DNA from 3 places in the Exiguobacterium sp. s102 genome. Region 2 is predicted to be linked to each of the others. Evidence: riboswitches for the same ligand, from Rfam matches in the RefSeq annotation. Region 2 holds a riboswitch; each other region holds the start of a gene.
The links. Region 2 has a riboswitch for thiamine pyrophosphate ahead of KNQ02_RS08090 (3-oxoacyl-ACP reductase). Riboswitches for the same ligand answer to the same signal wherever they lie in the genome.
Positions count from the first base shown of each region.

Region 1: another riboswitch for thiamine pyrophosphate. It lies ahead of thiD (bifunctional hydroxymethylpyrimidine kinase/phosphomethylpyrimidine kinase); the one in region 2 lies ahead of KNQ02_RS08090 (3-oxoacyl-ACP reductase).
Region 3: another riboswitch for thiamine pyrophosphate. It lies ahead of thiT (energy-coupled thiamine transporter ThiT); the one in region 2 lies ahead of KNQ02_RS08090 (3-oxoacyl-ACP reductase).

Region 1 is NZ_JACSML010000004.1:113,708-121,183, forward strand. Features, by position in the region: gene KNQ02_RS11625 (hypothetical protein) at 1-584, opposite strand, end outside; gene KNQ02_RS11630 (YitT family protein) at 717-1,586, shown strand; gene KNQ02_RS11635 (CHASE3 domain-containing protein) at 1,828-2,436, shown strand; gene KNQ02_RS11640 (ArsR/SmtB family transcription factor) at 2,526-2,900, opposite strand; gene KNQ02_RS11645 (hypothetical protein) at 2,978-3,421, opposite strand; gene thiE (thiamine phosphate synthase) at 3,436-4,074, opposite strand; gene thiM (hydroxyethylthiazole kinase) at 4,064-4,834, opposite strand; gene thiD (bifunctional hydroxymethylpyrimidine kinase/phosphomethylpyrimidine kinase) at 4,815-5,624, opposite strand; TPP riboswitch at 5,741-5,851, opposite strand; gene KNQ02_RS11665 (murein hydrolase activator EnvC family protein) at 5,913-7,187, opposite strand; gene KNQ02_RS11670 (murein hydrolase activator EnvC family protein) at 7,391-7,476, opposite strand, start outside.
Region 2 is NZ_JACSML010000002.1:599,067-606,542, reverse strand. Features, by position in the region: gene KNQ02_RS08100 (hypothetical protein) at 1-586, opposite strand, end outside; gene KNQ02_RS08095 (LLM class flavin-dependent oxidoreductase) at 736-2,073, opposite strand; gene KNQ02_RS08090 (3-oxoacyl-ACP reductase) at 2,111-2,881, opposite strand; TPP riboswitch at 3,001-3,101, opposite strand; gene adhE (bifunctional acetaldehyde-CoA/alcohol dehydrogenase) at 3,251-5,845, opposite strand; gene KNQ02_RS08080 (beta-class carbonic anhydrase) at 6,178-6,729, shown strand; gene KNQ02_RS08075 (Na+/H+ antiporter family protein) at 6,872-7,476, shown strand, end outside.
Region 3 is NZ_JACSML010000001.1:734,585-742,060, reverse strand. Features, by position in the region: gene KNQ02_RS03575 (amino acid permease) at 1-1,076, shown strand, start outside; gene KNQ02_RS03570 (thiamine diphosphokinase) at 1,707-2,306, opposite strand; gene thiT (energy-coupled thiamine transporter ThiT) at 2,309-2,869, opposite strand; TPP riboswitch at 2,934-3,040, opposite strand; gene rpe (ribulose-phosphate 3-epimerase) at 3,061-3,717, opposite strand; gene rsgA (ribosome small subunit-dependent GTPase A) at 3,719-4,624, opposite strand; gene pknB (Stk1 family PASTA domain-containing Ser/Thr kinase) at 4,661-6,577, opposite strand; gene KNQ02_RS03545 (Stp1/IreP family PP2C-type Ser/Thr phosphatase) at 6,580-7,314, opposite strand; gene rsmB (16S rRNA (cytosine(967)-C(5))-methyltransferase RsmB) at 7,376-7,476, opposite strand, start outside.

The DNA of each region.
Region 1 (7,476 bases), on a different contig from region 2:
AAGTATTCTAGAAAGGATTTTCGTCTTGATTCAACTAATACATAGTCGTCAATAACTACACGATTAAAGCGGTTAGTGGACGTCGAAGCTCGCTCAATATCGCGTGGTGTATACCCTTCAAAATCATTACGCGTGATTTTAATTTGAAGGATTGATACAGGATCCGTATATTGAATTTCAACTGTCATTACATTAGGAATCGCTAAAAAAAGAGCCAGCGTATGGTGCATGACGAGTTGCGAAAATCGACTTTTGATAAAAGAGGGTGTAGACGGATCAATCCATTCATGATTTGTCCCGACCCATTCTTTTCTGGATTTACCCGTCACTTCATAACGTAAGGAGACGGTAGTCCCTTCAATCTTTACTTGTTTAAGTGCGTCTGAAAATGGAAATCGTTCAATAAATCCTGTCATTGCATTTGTATTTGTAACCGATGTTCCGACATATCGGGTGACCAGTGCTCCATCACGCCACTTATTGTCAGGGGATTCCTTCGAGTAATGCAACATAAAAACGGAACCTGCGCTTAATCCAATGAGCGCACAGCATAAAAATAAAAGGATTTTTTTCAATTCACTCAATTCCTTTCGACCCGCGTCACATTTTTTTTACGATATTTTTCAGTTGAGGGGTTGAATTTAATGCTATATAGGCGTACTCTTGCAGGCAGATACTTTACAAAGGAGGAGCATGAGGATTTCTCATCAATCACAATGAAGACTAAACAAACGAGCAAGAAAAAACGAACAGAAAAAATCAGTTTCCTTTTAATCGGTACACTTCTTTACTCCCTTTATATCAGCCTTTTATTATCTCCAAATGACATTGGATCTGGCGGCATCATGGGAATCACACTTATTTTCCAAGAGTTGTTCAATACGCCTATCGGACTGACCCAACTTGTCTTGAATATCCCGCTTTTCTTACTTGGTTTTCGCTTCTTAAGAAAACGATTCATGCTACTTTCAGGAATTATCGTCCTTATTTCTTCATTTTTAATTGATTGGATTCCAACACAAGTGGTTCCTGAGTCATTAAACGATCCTCTCGTCGCCTCCATTTTTGCAGGGTTAGTTTCCGGACTCGCAATGGCATTAATCTTCTTTGGCGGCGCTTCGACAGGTGGACTCGACATCCTCGGAAAGTTCTTTTATGCCCGCTTTCATAACTGGCCGCTCCCGCGTATTTTTTTAATGCAGGATTTAGTGATCTATATCTTAGTTTGGCTAGTCTTCGACTTAAAACATGTTATGTATGCATTAATTATGAGCTTCGTTCGCGCCAAGGCGTTGCAAACGGTCTATAGTTTTTACTCTGCTTCTAAACAATGTATTATCATTTGTGAAAAAGCAGATGAAATCAACGACGTCATCACAAAAGAACTTGGTCGTGGTGTCACGATTCTCGATGCGCGCGGTGGCTATTCCAACCGGACAAAGAAGATGGTTTATGTCGTCGTACAGAATAATGAAATCGTTCGTCTTCAGGAAATTGTTTCTTCTGTCGAACCTAATGCCTTCGTCACCTTCTCTGAGATTCATACCGTCTTCGGAAATTACAAAGAACATTCCTACTCTTTTTAAATGAACCGCACACGATGAAACGACACCCCCCTGTCATGAGGTGGGTTGTTTTTTGTAAACAAAGGCTGACCCATCATATACGTCTACGTTTGGTATCGCTTCAGGTTTCATCTCAAAATATAAAACGATTGGATCCCCGTAACCAAAAGATGTTCCCCTAAAAAATAGATAACTCTTCACTTTTTGGGAATTAGTGGTTAAGCTAATGACATTACCAGTTAGCTTACGAAGGAATGATTGCATGAATAAACTTTGGCGCTACCGCATTTCTCTCATTCTTTTAGTCAGTTTGTTCGCTTCGATTCCTCTCATCTATGCCTTGACAGGTTATCGTACCATTTCAAAAATGACAGAAGAGATGCACGCCCATAACATCCCGATGATTAAACAGGTCGACCAACTCGTCGAATACAATCGGGATCGGGCAAATGCCGTTCGCGGCCTATTGCTCTATGAAGACGACCGCTACATTGAACAATACTACTTCTGCACGACCAAAATTCATGATTTACGCCGTGTGCTCAATGCTTCGAACGAAACACCTGTACCGATTAAAGATTTATTGGTCCGTAACAATGCATGGGAAAAAGAAATCGAAACCGTTTTCAGCCTTTATGAAACAAACGGTTCACAGGCAGCTACCGCTTTAGCGAAACAATCGACGCAGACCACGCAGACCATTCTTGAAGATCTTGCTCAAGTTAAAGATCAATTGTATACCGAATTAGATCAAGAACTCGAAAATACGGCGCTCGTGACAGCATCCTATAAACGGATGTGCTTTAGTCTATCCATTTTAGCCTTTCTACTCATCAGTGTGACCATCACGTTCTTCCATCGAATCAAATAATCTGTTGTTTCATACGATTAGCTTCGTGAAAAAGCTAAAAAACGCACCGCAGTTCTTTATCGGACTGCGGTGCGTTTTTTATATTTTTCTCAAGAAGAAGCCTTTCCTTCATTCACATGCTCCATTGCCAAATGAACTAACGACGAGACATGATGGTCATCAAGTGAATAATAGACAACTTTTCCTTCTTTACGATATTTGACGAGACCTTGTTTCAATAACGTTCTTAAGTGATGCGAAGCCGTCGCAATCGAACAATCAACTGATGCCGATACGTCACAAACACAAAGTTCTCGCTCGACCGTCAATGCATAAGCGATTCGTAGACGCGTTGCGTCCGATAACACTTTAAACAATTTCCCAATCTCAAGCGTCGGGATTTTCTCAACGGCATGACCAATTTCAGTCGCACGTTTTTTATCGATCGCAATCGTCTCACAGCGTGGTGCCTCCACTGTCTTCACCTCTCCTCCAAACTATTGCACCATCCTAAAACAACAAATGCAAGTAAGATGACTACGATGATTCGCGAGGTGAAGATTCATTTCCGATGTTTTTTTTGGATTGTACGAAAAACTGCCCATCCCCCTAATCGATTCCCGATATCCCAAACGATTCGATTAGTATCGACAGCCCGTACACCGATATCGATGATACTTGTATTTCGCAATCGCTCCTTATATCGATTCGATAGGAAGCGTGGTAACGGTACTTGTAACATCACTCGATAAAATAAATCCAGGTGTGTATGGCCCCAGATTTCCGTAGCGATGGATGCCGTTTTAATCAACAGCGGCCGTTTATATCGTTGTTGGTGTTTGTTTTTTAACAAAACCGCCAATTCAAATGCATAACGATTCGGATAGGGAAACAATTTCCAACCTAAATGATACTTTCCACGGTTGTCGATTCGAATGATTTGTGGTTCGATTCGATACCGAATCCAGCCTCCCCGAAAGCGAATGACTTGCCATTTCACGTACATCACCTCTTCAGTGATTATACCCGGTCTGATACTATTTGACGCGCAGTCTGAACCGCCTCTTTGAACTCTCGTGCCGCACGTTCAATATCTGGTGCTGCGAATAAGGCAGAGACGACGGCATATCCTTCAAGCATCTCGAATAAGTCGGGCACCACATGATGTGTGATTCCACCAATCCCGACGAGAGGAAGGGAAACAGCCCGGCGAATCGCCCGGAGTGTTTCGTTTGTCATCTGACTCGCATCGTCTTTTGTCGCCGTTGGATAGAGCGACCCTACGCCAAGATAAGTTGCCCCGTCTTGCTCTGCTTCGATTGCCTGTTCAACGGTTGAAACAGAAACCCCAATCGTGGCTTCCGGTAACAGCTTACGTGCTTCCTTCAAAGGGATGTCCTCTTGCCCGATATGCAGACCTGCACCGACGATTTGTGCGATATCAATCCGGTCATTGATGATGAGTGGGACGCCGTAACGAGACATCATTTTCTTCAAGTCACTCGCTTGTTCGAGAAATTCTTTCCCTTGCGCCTGCTTTTCACGAAGCTGGACCATCGTCGCGCCACCTTTTATTGCTGCTTCGACCGCATCAATCAAGGCAACGTCCGGGTGAAAGCGCCGATCTGTTACCGCATAAACCGTGTAATCATTCTCCACTGGTCAATACCCCTTTCAAACTTTCTTCTGTAGTCAAGCTGATTGCGTTGAACAACCCCATCCGGAAATCACCAAGTCCCGCTGCTTCATCTGCGACTTCACCCGCTTTTCCCATTAAATACGTCCCATAGGTCGCTGCTTCGAATGCATCATACCCTGCTCCAAGTAGGGTTCCGATGAGCGATGCCGTCATGCAACCTGTCCCTGTAATGTGTCCGAGTCGTGGCGTTCCTACGGTTAGTTTTACTTGTCGCTTGCCGTCTGTAATGAAATCAACCGGTCCCGTTACGACGAGAGTCGTCCCGAGCCGTCCAGCAAACTCATGGACGACTTGAAAATCTAATGTCTCTCCGGAAGCGACATCGACTCCTTTTGAACGTCCGACTTGACCGATGAGCGTCTTGATTTCAGAGACGTTCCCCTTAATGACCGTAAAATGAATTGCTTCGAGTAACTCTTTCGTGAATTGTGTCCGAAGTGTCGTCGCCCCCATTCCGACTGGATCTAAAATAATCGGTTTCTTCAATCGGTTAGCCGTTTGACCTGCCAACAATTGCGACGCTCGTGAAGCTGCGTTCAATGTCCCGATATTGATAACGACAGCATCTGCATGTCCAACCATTTCCTCGACTTCTAGGATATCTTCCGCCATGACAGGTGAACCCCCGAGCGCAAGGGTCATATTGGCACACTCATTAATCGTGACCGCATTCGTTAAATGATGAATTAATGGTTTTTTATCATGAATGGTTGTAAGCATCCGTTTCCCTCCAAATGTCATAAAAGTGATGTGTCGGTCCGATTCCGTTCCCTAAGGCAAATCCATGCCGGATTGCTTCAGTTACGTACCGTTTAGCATAAATCACGCTATCCTTCAGGGAATCTCCCAGCGCAAGACGTGCCGCAATCGCGGAAGACAATGTACATCCAGTACCATGTGTATGCTGGCGTTTTAATCGTGCCTCCTGAAACAGATGATGCATCCCTTCCGTGTATAAAATATCCGAGGCATCCGTACTTTCAAGATGACCGCCTTTTAACAGGATAGCGATATCTCGTTTTTGTGCGAATTCCGTCGTCGCCAGCTTCATTTCATCAATTGTCGAAATCGCTTGCCCTAACATGCGTTCCATTTCCGGAATATTCGGGGTCGTCAAGGTTGCAAGCGGCATTAAATGCTCCATTAATGCTTGTTCAGCATATTTCCTTAACAGCGCATGCCCCCCTTTTGCGACCATCACGGGGTCTAAGACGACTGGTCCCTGATAATGTTTCAAACATTTGGCAATGACTTGAATCGTTTTTTCATTCGAGACCATCCCAATTTTAACGGCATCTACACGAATATCGCTAAAAATCGAGTTCAACTGGGCTTCGACAAGCGTTGGTGATACATCTTCAACTGCTTGTACGCCTAACGTATTTTGCGCTGTGATAGCAGTAATTACACTCATACCGTAAACCCCAAGAGCAGAAAAAGTTTTTAAGTCGGCTTGAATTCCAGCTCCACCACTAGAGTCTGATCCAGCAATCGTCAGTACATGTTTCATCGATAGACCTCACTTTCTATGAGAGCACAAGGAGAAAGCGGAACGAAAAAAAGCGCCGTCCGCTGTAAAAAAGCAGACGACGCCATGAAAAACCAACGAGTGTGGTCACTTATTCATGTCTTCAATCTCAACTTTCCTACGCTGGTATTATCCAGATCAGGTGATAGGGTCGAAAACAGAATGGTTTTCCTCTCAGCCAGATTCCTCCAGCTCCCCTAGTTGCTCATGATTTAAATTTCTCTTTCACTGTAGCATAGCGCCATAAAAAAAACGAGCCGAAGCTCGTTTTTATAAGTATGCTAATGGATTAACTGTGTTAGCTGGTCCTGTCGCACTGTATTGGTAACCACCAATATGCAATTCAAAATGAAGATGTGCGCCCGTCGAGTTTCCCGTATTTCCGAGCGTACCGATTTGTTGCCCTTGCGAGACCGTTTGTCCAGCATGAACTGATAATGAATTCATATGCGCGTAAACTGTTGTATACACTTTCCCATTCAAGAAATGTGAAATCATCACGTGATTTCCGTACGGTCCACCGCTTCCTGCTGTGATGACCGTTCCTGAAGCTGCTGCGACGATTGATGATCCGACTGACCCTCTAAAGTCGACACCATTATGGAAAGTATACCCATTCGCACCACTCGCTGGTCCGAATCCTTGTGAAACACTTCCTGACGCAGGGCGAACGAACTGCGCCGAACCACTCGGAACACTAGCGACTGGCGTAGCACTTACGACCTTCTTAGACGTCCCGGCGTTGTTTTTTTCCGCCACCTCCGCCGCCTTTTCCGCTGCCGCTTTTTCAGCTGCTGCCTTTTCCGCTGCTGCTTTAGCTGCTGCCTTTGCTGCCGCAATCGCACGTTCTTGCGCTTCTAATGTCGCTTGAAGTTCTTTCGCATTCAGAAGTTTTGTCGTAAATTTTGTTTTACCTTGACGTAATTTTTTTAAGGTTGCACTACGTGCTTTCATTTGCTGTTTGAGTTCCTTTTTTTGAACCAAAAGGGCTTCTTTTTCTTTCACTCGCTCTTCCTTTTTATCCACAAGCGTCGCTTTAGCATCAGCTAATTTTTTTTGCGTTTCAAGGTAAGCAGAAATCATCTTGTCATCTTGTTCAGCAATTTTTTTCCCTGCCATCACACGACTAAAGAGATCGCCAAGATCTTTCGAACCAAAAATGACTTCTTCCCATTTAATCGAATTCCCATCATTTTCTTGAAGCACACGAAGGCGGTCTCCTAACAGCTCTTCCTGGCGTTTTAACATTTCTTCATAATGGATAATGTCTGCCTCAAGCTCTTCAATTCGTTCATTCAACTGACGAATCTGTTTATTTTTTTCTGAGACACGAAAAATATTTTCATTGATTGCTGCATCAATCGCATTGATTTGACGTTGCTCTTTTGAAATTTTAGATTCTTGTTTTTTGATTGATTTTTCTAGTTTACGTTGTTCAGCTGCATTATCTGCTTTCTTTTCTTTGATTGTAGCCGCTTGAGTGATTGGGGTGTTCGTCAATAATAACGTCCCTAATAGTACGGTAGAAAATAACTTTTTTAGCATATGTGAGTTCCTCGCTTATGTATGAATTCGATTTTTGAAGTCCTGTTCCGTAGTGAAACTATCTGAAATTGATTATAGCACCGTAATAGTTTCAGAAAAATTTCATTTACATTTCAAATGAAAACGTTATTTTGTAATATAACAACTAATTATTCAAACTGTATAAAAAAGAACCTCTACAATGTAGAGGTTCTTTTACGATTTTATAACATTGACATAGGATTAACACTATTTGCAGGGCCTGTTCCGCTGTAGATATACCCACCGACATGAATTTCGAAGTGTAGGT
Region 2 (7,476 bases):
AAATGAAGATTCCGTTCCAGACGGTCGCTTGATCAATTGTCAGCACATCAATCCCGAGTGCTGTGTTGAACGTAAATGCAAACAAGACGAAACTCGCCGCTAAAAAGCTGATTGTTCGAATCGTCCAGGTCACACGCGTTGCGCCGATCCGTAAAACTAAGAATAAGATTAGGAATAGACCGATTCCGAAAATCGATAAGAATGGACTGCCATATTCGGCGCGGAAGGATAGCGGTTCCAAGACTTGATTGAGATCGATTCCGAAAACCGACAAGATGTTCCCCGTATCATTTGCGCCAATCAGTTGATTCGTCAATCCCTCTTTGACGGCTTCCGGCAACGTGACAGCCATTCCGCTGATGAAAAACAGGAGGAACACGAGGGTCAATTCCAATGTCGTCCACGAGACGTCCGTGTCCTGCATCAGTTCGACGAACGCCTGATAATCGGCAGACTTCTCGATTTGTTGGACGAGAACGGTCATGACACCGAACAGGACGAGAAAACCAATACAAGCGAGTCCTATACCAAACAAGATATTGCGTAACATATGCGAGCGTTCCTTTCGCTGTTGCCTCCGCTCCATAAAAGCGCCTCCCCTTGACTAGATTGTTTGTATAGTTATTCCTGTTCCAGGTGATTTGAAAACGAATCTTCTGCAGTAAATACAAAAAGTAGCCCGTTCATGACGAACGGGCTACTTCCCAGACGCCGAACTCCGATTGGCAGGAACGCTTACTTTACGATTTTTTTCACGTCCGACTGCCCCACCTGAGCTAAACCAAAATGTTCCCGAAGCGTAGTCCCTTGATAGGCTTCTCTAAACAACCCTCTTTTTTGCAGTTCAGGAACGATCAGGTCTACAAAATCCTCTAAGCTTGACGGGAGTGACGGCGGCATCAGATTAAATCCGTCTGCGATACCCATTTCAAACCACAGCTCCATCTGATCGACGATTTCTTCCGGTGTACCTATCAGTGTCAGGTGTCCCCCACCAGCTGCCAGATAACCTAACAGTTCTCTTAGCGTAGGCTTTGTATCATCGATGATTTCAAGAATCGTTTTATAGCGTCCGACCGGTCCTGAAAACGCATCGACAGGCGGTAAGGACGGCACCGCTTTGTCAAGATCCCAATCAGAACAGTCCTGTTGCAAAAAGAAACTCAGTTGCTTCAAGGCATTCGCGACCGGTAATTTCTCATCCAGTTCGGCTTTCTTCGCCAGCGCCTCTTCCCGGGTTCGACCGACGTATGTAACCAATCCTGGAAAGATTTTAATCTGCCGCTCCGGTGACTCACTTTCTTTGATTTGTGTCTGTAGACTTTCCCGGAATGCTTTCGCTTGCTTTACATTCCACGACACCGAATAGACGGCATCCGCGTGCTTTGATGCAAGTGCAATCCCTTGGGCAGATGCACCCGCCTGCATCGCCACCGGCTTCCCTTGAGGACTACGCGGTGTAGACGAAGGACCTTTTACGTTGAAGTAGGTCCCGCTATGATGGATCGGTTGAATCTTTTCAGGATCAATTAACCGGTTGTCCGTCCGGCTCGAAAGGAAATCAGCTCGATCCCAGGATAAAAATAATTTTTCCATTACAGATGCAAATTCATCCGCCTTTTGATACCGTTCGTCCCTTGCAGGGAGCGCATCCATACTATGGTTTAACGCTTCCCAGTCCGTCATCGACGTCACCAGGTTCCAGCCGACACGCCCGTTCGTCACGTGATCAAGGCTTAACAGTTGTCTCGCCGCTGTATACGGATTTGAAAACGTACTCGATATCGTTGAAACTAACCCGATATGGCGGGTTACTTGAGAAATAGCGGTTAAATTGATTACAGGATCGAGCCAAAAGGCCGGTAGTTCAGTTGCGTTTGCAGCAGGAAAAGATTGATTGTCAGCAAAAAATACAGCATCCAGGCAGCCCGCTTCCGCTAGTTGAGCCAATCGCTGATAATAACCGCTCTCCCCGATTTCTTCAATCGCAGAATCCGGCATTAACCATGCCGCTTGATGATGGCCACAGCCGTACAATAAAACACCGATGTTTAACTGCTTCGTTTTCGTCATCTTTAGGTCCCTGACTCCTTTCTCCTGAGCGCTGACATCAGTTCATCGTCAATCCGCCATCTACGGTTAGATTTTGACCGGTAATGCCAGAGGCTGCTTCTGACGCTAAAAAGGCGACCAATTGCGCAACCTCTTCCGGCGTCGTCACTCTTTTTAACGGAGTTGATTGGGCAATCAATTCGAATACTTCAGCGGTCGTCACAGCACTGGCATCCGTCACTTTTAACAAGCCGCCGGAGACGACATTCACGTTTATGCCGTACTGTCCTAGCTCTGATGCAAGATTACGCGTAAAGCCGATCAACCCTGCTTTTGCCGTCGTATATTCGTGATAGGGAACTACCGGGTTTTGATACAGATTCGTGCCGATGCTGATGATGGTGCCGTTATTTCGTTCAATGAATTGCGGCAGAACACTTTGCACGACGTGGAACGCTGCTTTCAACGTGCCATCCAACTGTTTTTGATAATCTTCCCATTCCAAATCGATGAATGATTTTTGAGCGCGCGGATCGAACTTAAAATCGACTAAGGCATTATTGATTACGACATCGATTTGTCCGTAATGAGCTGTCGCTGACTGCATCAATGTCTCGACGTCTTCTCGCTTCGTGACATCCGCATACAGGGCAATGGCATGTTCTGCACCGAGCTCATTTACGAGTTCCTCTGCCGCATCCTTGCTCTTATAATAATTAATCACAACTTTAAACCCATTGTTCACCAATACTCTTGCAATCGTCGCGCCAAGTCCCCGACTGCTTCCCGTCACTACTACCGTTCTGTTCACTGTCTTCCACTCCTTCATCGTCTTTTGCAACTTAAATAGCGAAGTCGTAAACAAAAAAAGCGCAACTCTCCAAAAGGAAAGTTGCGCACGTCTAAATAATCACATAGCAAAAAACCGACAGACTGGTCTTCGCTGGTTTATTAGAGTCTACACTTCCCTACGCTAGTACGAACTAGTTCAGGTTCAAAGGGTTTGAGTATCTACTCATCTCAGTTTAGCAACACCCCTAGTGATTCTATTCAAGTTACCTTCACTTTAGCGGTCTTAGAAATATCTGTCAATAATGACAAGACAGTTTTATCGGTGTCTCTTCTGATTACGAACGAAAGCCTTGCCTCCGTCGACCGGAAGCAAGGCTCTTTTGAATTGCCATGATTTTTTTCTCTGTTATACGCCTTCGTACGCAAGCTCCATGATGTTCCGAAGTTCCGTCACGAGCGGCATTTTTGGATTCGCTGTCGTACATTGATCTTCGAATGCATCGACGGCCATCTTGTCGAGTTTTGCTTCAAAGTCGGCTTTTTTGATGCCTTGGGCTTTGAATGACATTTTGATGTTCAACTGTTGTCCGAGTTCTGTGATCGCTTGGATTAGTGATTCGACACCTTGTTCCGTTGTCGCTGCCGGTAGTCCGAGATAACGCGCGATTTCTGCGTACCGTTCATCAGCGATAAATGATTCATATTTCGGGAACGAAGCGAGTTTCGTCGGTTTCGCTGCATTGTAGCGGATGACGTGTGGCATCAGAATCGCATTCGTCCGACCGTGTGGCGTGTGGAACTCCCCACCGATTTTGTGCGCGATCGAGTGGTTAATCCCGAGGAAGGCATTGGCAAACGCCATTCCGGCCATCGTTGACGCATTGTGAACTTTTTCGCGTGCTTCGGCATCGTCACCATTCGCATAAGCGCGTGGCAAGTAGTCGAAGATCATCTTGATCGCTTTTAGCGCCAGTCCATCCGTATAGTCGTTCGCGAGGACGGAGACGAAGGCCTCTGTCGCATGTGTCAAGACGTCCATTCCGGTGTCTGCCGTGATTGATGCCGGGACCGTCATGACGAATTCCGGATCGATGATTGCGACGTCTGGTGTTAATGCATAGTCAGCAATCGGATACTTGACGTTTTTCTCTTTGTCCGTGATGACGGTAAACGGTGTGACTTCAGATCCTGTTCCGGACGTCGTCGGAATCGCGACGAACTTCGCTTTGTTACCGAGCGCCGGGAATTTATAGGCCCGTTTCCGGATATCGAGGAACTTTTGACGTAAGTTCGAGAACGTTTCGTTCGGTTGCTCGTAGAAGAGCCACATGCCTTTCGCTGCATCCATCGCTGATCCGCCACCGAGGGCGATGATCAAGTCCGGTTTGAAGTCGCGCATCGCTTGCGCTCCTGTCTGAACCGTTGCAACCGATGGATCCGGTTCGACTTGGTCGAAGATCCGGTAGCTGACGCCTGCCGGTAAGTTGCGGATGACTTTATCCGCGTAGCCGAACTCGACCATCGCTTGATCGGTGACGATCAACGCACGTGAGACATCTTGAATCGATTTCAAGTATTGGACTGAATTTTTTTCAAAGAAAATCTTTTCCGGTACTTTGAACCACTGCATGTTCACGCGTCGTCTCGCCACCTTCTTGACATTGAGTAGATGTTTCGCCGTTACGTTTTCAGAGACGGAGTTTTTCCCGTAAGAGCCGCAACCGAGTGTCAGTGATGGTGTCAATTCGTTATACAGATCACCAATCCCACCGTGTGCTGACGGGCTGTTGACGAGAATCCGGCAGGCTTTCATCCGCATTCCGAATGCCGTCATCAAGTCGTCATTCGTCGTGTGGATGACTGCCGTATGACCGAGGCCACCGATTTCAAGCATCCGTTCGGCGACATGGAACGCATCTTCCGTTGACTGGACGCTATACGCACCAAGGACAGGGCTTAGTTTTTCGTGTGAGAGTGGTTCTTCTGAGCCGACTTTTTCAAGTTCTGCGACGAGCATGACGGTGTTGCTCGGAACGTCGATGCCGGCTTTTGCTGCGATCCAGGTTGCCGGTTTCCCGACGATGTCGGCATTGACGGCACATGTATCGGTTTTGATGACGAGCGCTTCGAGACGTTTTTTCTCATCTGCTGTACAGAAGTAGCAACCGAGTGCTTCCATCTCCGCCCGGACTTCCGCGTAGATTTCCTGATCGATGATGACCGCTTGCTCCGATGCACAAATCATGCCGTTATCAAACGTTTTGGAGAGGACAAGGTCACTGACGGCACGTTTGATTTTTGCTGTTTTTTCGATGTAGCACGGGACGTTCCCCGGTCCGACACCGAGTGCCGGTTTTCCTGTTGAATAGGCTGATTTGACCATGCCGGCTCCGCCGGTCGCAAGGACCATCGCGATATCCGTGTGGTTCATCAAGACTTTTGTTGCTTCGAGTGACGGTTGTTCGACCCACTGGATACAGTCACGCGGTGCGCCGGCTTTGACAGCCGCGTCACGTAACGTTTTCGCTGCTTCGAGTGAGCAGTTTTGCGCTGACGGGTGGAAGGCGAACACAATCGGGTTTCGTGTTTTAATCGCGATCAACGCTTTGAACATCGTCGTTGATGTCGGATTCGTCACAGGTGTGACGCCACAGACGACACCGACCGGTTCTGCGATATAGGTGATGCCGTTTTGAACATCTTCTTCTAAGACGCCGACCGTTTTTTCATCACGGAGACTGTTATAGATATATTCCGTCGCAAACATATTTTTAATCATTTTATCTTCAAAGACACCACGTCCTGTTTCTTCAACGGCGAGTCGTGCCAGTTCAACGTGACGTTCGAGACCGGCAAGCGCCATGTCACGGACAATCGTATCGATTTTCTCTTGATCAAATGTTAATAATTCCTGTAATGCGGTTTGACCTTTTGCAACGATTTTATTGATCGTTTGTTCGACAGGTGATACGTCTTGTTTGATTTTTTCTTTGACAGCCATGTTAGGTTTCCTCCCTATTTTGGAACGAATCTGAGTCTGCATTTCCCTACTAAATGTTAGGAATGCCAAGCTGATATTCAATAGTTTGTGCTTTCCTTCACAAATCAATCATACCGCCTTTTTGATGATTTGTGCATGACCATCCTGTGAACTATTTCACATCATTGAAAACGTTCTCATTCTCAAAAGGTGTTGTCGGACAAGGCATCCTTTTTGAATCCCTTGCCTGTGACTTTTCTCACAGCACCTATTTTCTTTGCTTGTCTGACGGACAAAACATCGTGTAATCTATTAAAAGATACATATTTATTTGTTTTGAAGGAGGAAGTTTCATGACAATCGTCAATCAAATGCTTGCGTTCAACGAACAATTCGTCGAAGAAAAACAATACGAACAATTCATCTCGGATAAATTCCCTGATAAAAAGGTCGTGATCTTAACGTGTATGGATGCCCGCTTGACGGAACTCCTCCCGCACGCGCTCGGTCTAAAAAACGGCGATGCGAAGATCATTAAAAATGCAGGGGCCGTTCTGTCACACCCATTCGGTTCCGTCATGCGCTCGATCCTCGTCGCCTTGTACGCACTCGGGGCGGAAGAAGTCATCGTCATCGGTCACCACGACTGCGGCATGAGTACGATCGATCCGGCAAACATGATTGCCGAGATGGAAGGACGCGGCATCAATCAACAAGTCCTAAAGACACTCGAAGCATCCGGCGTCGACTTGAAGCAATGGTTACGCGGGTTCACGTCAGTCGAAGAAAACGTCAGTCATTCCGTCGGTCTGATTAAAAACCATCCATTATTACCACCGGGCACGAACGTCCACGGGCTCGTCATCGACCCGGGAACAGGGAAACTCGACCGCGTCGATTGCTAAACTTGTCCTTATATAGTAGAAAGAAGGTACGACCGACACCGGTCGTGCCTTTTTATGTTTTTTTCTTGACAGCAAAAAGAACGGTCTGTATGATACTTTAGTATAGTACAGTGATACCAAAAGAAAGCGTGGTTTTATAGTTATGTTCAATGCTGTTGTTTTAGCCGTTATCCTTTTATTTGTCTTAGCCATCTTCCGTGTCCACATCGTCCTCGCGATGGTCATCAGCGCTCTCGCCGGTGGTTTACTCGGCGGTCTTGGTTTAACGAAAACGATCGAAAGTTTCTCAGGCGGTCTTGGAGCCGGCGCAGAAATTGCCCTCAGTTATGCCTTGCTTGGTGCGTTCGCCGTCGCCCTGTCGAAAACAGGTTTGCCGGACGCCCTCGCACATAGCTTGATTGCTCGCTCAAAAGGAAGTGCCGATGCGACGTCGGTCAAGAAGTTAAAAGGGTTCATCATGTTCGCGATTTTATTACTCGCAATCAGTTCACAAAACGTCTTGCCGATTCACATCGCCTTCATTCCGATCATCATCCCGCCATTACTCGGTCTGTTTAATGATTTGAAAATTGACCGGCGCCGGATGGCCATCATCATGACGTTTGGTCTCGTCACACCGTATATGTTTTTACCAATCGGTTTCGGTGATATCTATCTCAATCAGATTCTGTTACCGAACTTACAAGAAAACGGGATGGACACCGCTGGCGCATCAGTCATCAAAGCGATGGCGATTCCGGCGCTCGG
Region 3 (7,476 bases), on a different contig from region 2:
GCTGGTTTCCACAGGTTCCCGTCGTCATCTGGTGCGCCTTATTTACCGTCATCTTATTCGGATTGAACGCGATCTCTGCGAAAGCATTCGGAGAAGCAGAATTTTGGTTTTCAAGTCTTAAAGTACTCGCCATCCTGTTCTTCATCGGACTCGGGGGAGCCGCATGGTTCGGATGGATTGATATGGCGGCTGAACGACCAGCTACGTTGTTCGCGAACTTCACGGCGAACGGCTGGTTTCCGAACGGGGCTCTCGGCGTCTTGACGACGATGATTGCCGTCAACTTCGCTTTCCAAGGAACAGAATTGATTGGTGTCGCTGCCGGGGAATCGAGTGATCCAGAAAAATCGATTCCGAAAGCGATTCGTAATACGGTTTGGCGGACGTTTATTTTCTTCGTCCTCTCGATTACAATTATCGGGGCTTTAATTCCGTATGAATCGGCGAGCGGCATCAGCAGTCCCTTCATCATGGTATTTGACGCAATCGGTATCCCATATGCTGCAGATTTGATGAACATCGTCGTTTTGACGGCACTCTTATCCGTCGGAAACTCTGGACTGTATGCTGCGACACGCATGCTCTGGTCGATGTCGCAAGAAGGCATGATTTCAAAGAAACTCGCCATCGTCAATCAGCGGGGTGTGCCGATGCGCGCCTTAACGTTCACGATGCTGTTCGCGATGTTATCCTTATTGACGGCATTCTTCGCAGAAGATACCGTCTTCATCTGGCTATTATCCATCGCCGGTCTCGGAGCACAAGTCGGTTGGATCTCGATTTCCGCTTCGCAAATCGCTTTCCGACGCCAATTCATCAAGGCAGGACACACGCTTGACGAACTGAAGTTCAAAACACCGTTCTTCCCAGTCTTACCCATCCTCTCATTCTCACTCAATCTGCTCGTCTTAATCAGTTTAGGTTTTCAAGCCGATCAACGCGTCGCCTTATATCTCGGCGTCCCTTTCTTCCTACTGACATGGGCAAGTTACCATCTTTTCGTCAAAGGAAAACATATCGCTGCAAAAAGCGAACAACAAGCAGCCAGTTCGACACTTCAAAACGAACAACGATGACTTGTTATCTGGCCCTGGATACACCGGGTGCCGGAATCCGTTGAACTTAAACAGTCGACTGACTAATAAATCAAAACGCCGATGCTTCCGTTTTACATACGGAGTCATCGGCGTTTGCCATACCTATCTTTTTGTTCATGACGTCATGACGTGTACTTGAAGAACGCATGTCCCGGTCGCATCAGCGAGATATGATGGAATCGCGTCTATCGCGTTTTTATCAAAAATCAGGCGAGAATACTCCCACCTCTAAGCGTCTTGGGGCGAAGCCCAGCGTAGGTGGGAGATGAATCGCCTTCGGGCAAGGCGTGTCTTACGACACGTCAATTGCCCTACATTTTTTTGGTTTAACAACAAGCAAAAGCAGGGATAATTAAAATGTCACGTTCTTTGAAAACTGAAGATATAGGGTTGTGACAGGAAGTTCGTCTGTCACGTAAAATCTTCAACGTTCACCTTGCGGATGACCGAAGTAGCGAAAACCAAGCAGAGTAGGCATCCGCACAAAAGAAACGGACAAGATTAACGTTCAACCGTCGGGACGACGGGGTTAGCCTGATAACGTTTCGATCGATAGGTCGGATAACTCAGGAATCCTCCACCTCTTAGCGTAGCGTAGGTGGAGGTAGTTCAATTTTCATGCGTGCGCAGGACGAGGACTTCCCCTTCGACGACCGTCACTTGCGCAACACCAACCCACTCATTGCTGACCGTCAGCGAACCACCGACCGGAACAGGATGCTCCGTCAAGGGGTATTTGACGCCGCGTAACGTCAAGTTCGACGGGACAAGGGGAATGAATGACAGGTAATGATACCCTTCAGACGCGAGTTCGTACTGACCGGTTTTCCAGTACCGGACATCCTCACGTTTCGTCACGAGTCGTGCCATCGGAAATTGTTTTAACAAATAGACGTTCTGTAGCGTCATGTCGAGCCGACCACCCGTCGCACCAAAGATGAGTAGTTCAGCACCTGCAGCCTGTTCGGTAGCGTAACGTAACGCTAGTTCTAAGTCCGTTTCATCTTTTTCTGCCGGATGAAGCAATCCACCATCCGGAACGTATCCGAGCGAATCAAAGTCACCGATTGCCACATCAAAATCAAGTCCTTGCTCCACTAATGTCGCAATCCCGCCGTCAACACCGATAATCATCGTCTTGTCTTTCACGAATGGTGCGAGCGTCGGGACGTCTTCTGCCGGTCCTGCCGCAACGATTAAAACTCTCATCTTTAAATACCGCGAGCGGAGTAACGTAAAAGACGTGGTGCTGTCGTAAGCAAAATACCTGCAACGACCCCACATAAAACGTACGACGGAGCCATATACGTCGCGTTATAAATGAACGAGTAAGGAACGACCGGTCCTTTGGCATACTCTGCAAAAAAGACGATTCCACTGATGACATGACAGATGTAACGTAGACCGGCACCTAACAAGGTCGCAAACAAAACAATCGTCATGAGACGCTTTTTTTGACCTTCTGTTGCTGCTTTTTTGACTTGGCCTGCAAACACTCCACTCAAACCGACGACACCATATGCAAGCGTATAGTCAAGCAGCGGTTGGACGACCGTCAAGACTTGCGGAGCGAACATCAATTGAATCGTTCCGACGAGCGCACCCGTGATGACACCACCAACGACGCCGTGACGAAAGGCCATGACGAAAATCGGTAACATCGCTAAGCTGATGGATCCGCCTTGTGGCATTTTGAACGGAATCAATAAATCAAATACAACACCGAGACTCGCGAAAATCGCAATCTCCATTAACATTTGTAATCGTTTCATACTGTGTTCCTCCTAAAAATAAAATAATGATGACAACAAAAAGGCAGTACGACGGACGCCGTACTGCCTGCGTGCGCCACATCCCTACGTCCGTCTGAACGGAACAGGTTCGAAGGGTTAAAGTCTACTCACTTCTCTCAGCCGCTTGACGCGACACCCCTTGCGGTCAAAATTTAATTGTCTTGGCTCTATTATACGTGAGCCGCGTTTCGAATACTAGTGATGGCTTCCGCATAGTCTGGTGCATTGTAGATTGCAGAACCTGCGACAAGGACGTTTGCCCCATTGTCGATACACAGTTTTGCCGTTTCCGCGTTGACACCACCATCGATTTCAATTTCGAACGTCAAACCGCGCTCTGCTTTGATCATCGCCAATTGCTTCAGCTTCGTCATGACGCTCGGCAAGAAAGCTTGTCCGCCAAATCCTGGATTGACCGTCATCAACAAGACCATGTCGACTTCTTCTAGGACATGTTCAATCGTCGACAGTGACGTGTGTGGATTCAGCACGACGCCGGCCTTTGCTCCAGCCCCTTTAATTTGTTGCAAGACACGATGGACATGATTCGTCGCTTCGACATGGAAGGTGACGATATCCGCTCCTGCCGCTACAAACGCTTCGACGAAGTTTTCTGGTCGATCGATCATTAAATGAACGTCAAGGACCATGTCCGTCTTTTGACGAAGACTACTGAGGACGGGTAGACCAAATGAAATGTTCGGGACGAACTGGCCGTCCATGACGTCGAAATGGATGTAATCTGCTCCTGCCGCCTCGACAGCTTTAACGTCTCGTTCTAGGTTGGCGAAATCTGCTGATAAAATAGATGGTGCGATTTTAATCATTTCAATACCTCCGCGCTCGATTCTTGATTTCCTCTACAAACATACCATAATTCGTATAGCGTGAGGACATGATTTCTTCTCCCTCAACTGATTTTTTGACAGCACAGCCTGGTTCGTTTAAATGCAGGCAACCACGGTATTTGCACGTATCTTGCCGTGCGACGAATTCTGGAAAACACCAACGTAATTCTTCGATTTCCATCTCGTGTGGAAAATCGAGGTTCGAAAACCCTGGCGTATCAGCAATCAAGCCCTCTGCAAGCGGAATTAACGTCACATGACGCGTCGTATGTCGTCCGCGTCCGAGCGATTTCGAGATGTGGCTCGTCTCGAGATCGAGCGTCGCATCGAGCGCATTCAACAATGAACTTTTTCCGACTCCCGACTGTCCCGCGAGCACACTTGTTTTTTCCTTGAGTAGCGGGCGGACTTCCTCTACCCCTTCTAGCGTCTCACTCGACGTCTCAATCACCTGATAACCGATTTGTCGGTAACCGGCAATCGCCGTCCGGACTTCTGCTTCCGCTGTTCCTTGCAACAAATCCATCTTCGTCAAGATAATGATAGGTTGAATCTCTTTTGCTTCGATTAAGACTAAAAATCGATCGAGCAAATGGGCTGAAAAGTCCGGTTCTGCTGCTGAGACGACAAGCAACGCTTGATCGATGTTTGCGACCGGTGGACGAACCAGGAAATTTTGCCGTTCCTTCACTTCTAAAATGTATCCAGTTTCGCTTTCGATATGCAATACGACCTCATCTCCTACAACAGGACTGATACCACGTTTTCGGAAGTTTCCCCGAGCGCGCGATCGCACCTCGCCCTGCGTCGTCATGACATCATAAAACCCACCTTGTAGACGAATGATCGTCCCGTCCCGATTTTCTTCGATACGATTTTCTGCCATCCCATGCCCTCCTTCAATTTGCGGTTCGTAGCACACTCATTGTTCTGCTTTCGCTTGTTTATAGGTAATCGTTTTCGAGCGATACACTACATCATCTTTATAAATTGTGATTTTTCCTTCTTCGCCCGGATCAATCGTCACCGGAACATCAAATGTTTCATCACTGTCAATCGACTCTTCAATCACCGTACGTTTCCCTTTAGCATCATCCGTCTCGATTCGAATGACTTGCCGCGGCGGATCTTCATCCCCTTCACCTACAGCATCGTAGGCTACTTTTTCCGGGAAGGTCGCCGTCACGGTTTGTTCTTCCTCCCCTTTTGAAATAAAGACCGTCACGGAATCGTTCGGCTCGACTTTGACACCCGCTTGCGGAAATTGACGAATGACTTGGTCCAGTTCGACTTCACTCGAAAATTCTTGTTCGAATGTACCGTCGAGACCTGTCGCGTCCAAGTACGCTTTTGCTTCAGCACTCGACATGTTCGTCAAATCCTTCAATTCAAACGCTGACGAACCTTCGGATACCGTGATTGTAATCGTCTGTTCCTTTGCAATCACTTCTGTTCCGGCTGAAATCGATTGCCGGATGACATTGCCTTGTTTAATGTCTTCCGACTCTTCTTTTTCGACATCTACTTTTGAGAACCCAGCATCCTTCAAGATCGAGGTCGCTTTTTTCTCTGTTTCGTCCGTTACATCCGGCACTTCGACCGGATCACTGCCCGTCGAGACAACAAGATTGACCGTCGAACCTTTTTTGACGGTCACTTTTGCCCGCGGTGCTTGACTGATGACAAGTCCTTCATCAATCGTATCACTCGATCGCTTAGTCGATTCGACGATAAAACCGAGTTTCTCAAGTTGTTTTTCGGCCTCGTCCGCATCTTCTTTTGCGACATCCGGCACAACGACCGTCGGATCCGGCCACATCGCGAACGTCGTCGCGGCACCTCCGAGTAAGAGGAGGAATACGAGCACAATCCACCATCGCTTTTTTTTCTTTTGTTTCGGTACAACTGTCGCGACCGTAGCTTCTTCTTCCTTGACCGGAGTTCCGGACGGAGTCGAGACTGGACTTAACACCATCGTTTGCTCCATCGGATCTTCCCCGCGAACCCCTTCATCTGCTCGTTCAACAGATAATGCCGTCACCATATCTTCCCGAAATTCAGCAACGGATTGTTGCCGATCGTGCGGGGCCTTCGCTAGTGCCTGCATGATACAGTTTTCTAGCGCTTGCGGCACGGCAGGATTCAAGACGGATGGCCGCCGCGCTGTATCTTGCAAGTGTTTTAATGCCACGGCAACGGGTGAATCTCCTTCGAACGGGACGTGTCCTGTCACGAGTTCATAAAGGACAGCACCGAGCGAATAAATATCCGATTTTTCATCGGCAAATTTTCCTTTTGCCTGCTCAGGTGAGAAGTAATGCACTGAACCAAGAACGGACATCGTATGTGTCAATGTCGCGTTCGACATCGCGACGGCAATACCGAAGTCCGTCACCTTGACCGTACCATCCTCTCGGACGAGCATATTTTGTGGTTTTATATCTCTGTGGATGATGCGATGGGCATGGGCATGATCAATCGCGTCACAAATCTGACTGATGATTTCAACCGCTTTATTGATTGCGAGCGGTCGTCCTTCACAGTAGGTTTTCAACGTCATCCCATCGATGAACTCCATCACGATATAGTAAATCGAATCCTCTTCACCGACATCATAGACGGCAACGATATTCGGATGGTTCAAACTTGTCGCAGCATGAGCTTCGCGCTCAAAGCGCCGAATGAATTGTTCATCATGCGAAAATTCAGTCCGTAAAATTTTGATTGCGACATTCCGTTTTAAGATTTCATCATAAGCTTGATAGACATTCGCCATCCCGCCATTTCCAACTAGCCGTTCTATGCGGTAGCGGTCATTTAATCGATCTCCGTATCGCATATTCAGCCCCTCTTTCTTTCTTTGAAACGGATGGCAGCAACGGTGATGTTGTCTGCTCCACCCCGCTCATTCGCCTCAAAAACTAATCGTTCAACGATTTGCTCGAGTGGCGCATCTTCTTGTAGCAGCTGTTGTATTACTTCATAAGGGACTTCATCCGTTAATCCGTCACTACAGACGAGGACAATTTCATAATCTGGTGCATCCCGGACTTGGACGTCGACGTCGACGAGTTCGTTCGAGCCAATCGAGCGCGTGATGACGTTTCGACGTGGATGATTTTCGACTTCTTCTTCCGACAGTTCACCTAATTGCTTAAGCATATTGACATAAGAATGATCATCTGTCAGTTGCTTCAGTTGACCTTCTTCAATCGCATAGACTCGACTATCCCCGACATGACCGATAACGAGGAGTTCGTCCGACCAACAGACACACGCCATCGTCGTTCCGACGACGGCCAAGTTTTCTGTCTTGGAGTACTGTAAGATTTTAGAATTGGCTTCCTGCACTTGCTGTTCAATCCAAGAAGATAATTCAGCTGGTCGGCTTGGCATGTCCGCATAGGCATCAGCAAATACTTGATGCACAATCGCGCTTGCCTTCTCACCTGCCGCGTGACCACCCATTCCGTCAGCGACGACGGCAAGCCCTTGTTTTTCATCACCAACGAGTAACACCGTATCCTCGTTTTGCAATCGCACTTTTCCAGTCGTCGTCAGATAAGCTAACTCCATGACCGTCCTCCTCTTCTATCTCACCTACTGTTGATGCATTTAAGAAAATTCAGCGTGCGTGTCATCCTTGCTTTTTAAAGGCTGCGATGTAAAATCCGTCGGTCCCAAGCGTCGTCGGAAGCAACTTGAGCTCTGCCCGTTCTGAAATCAACGCCTGCACGT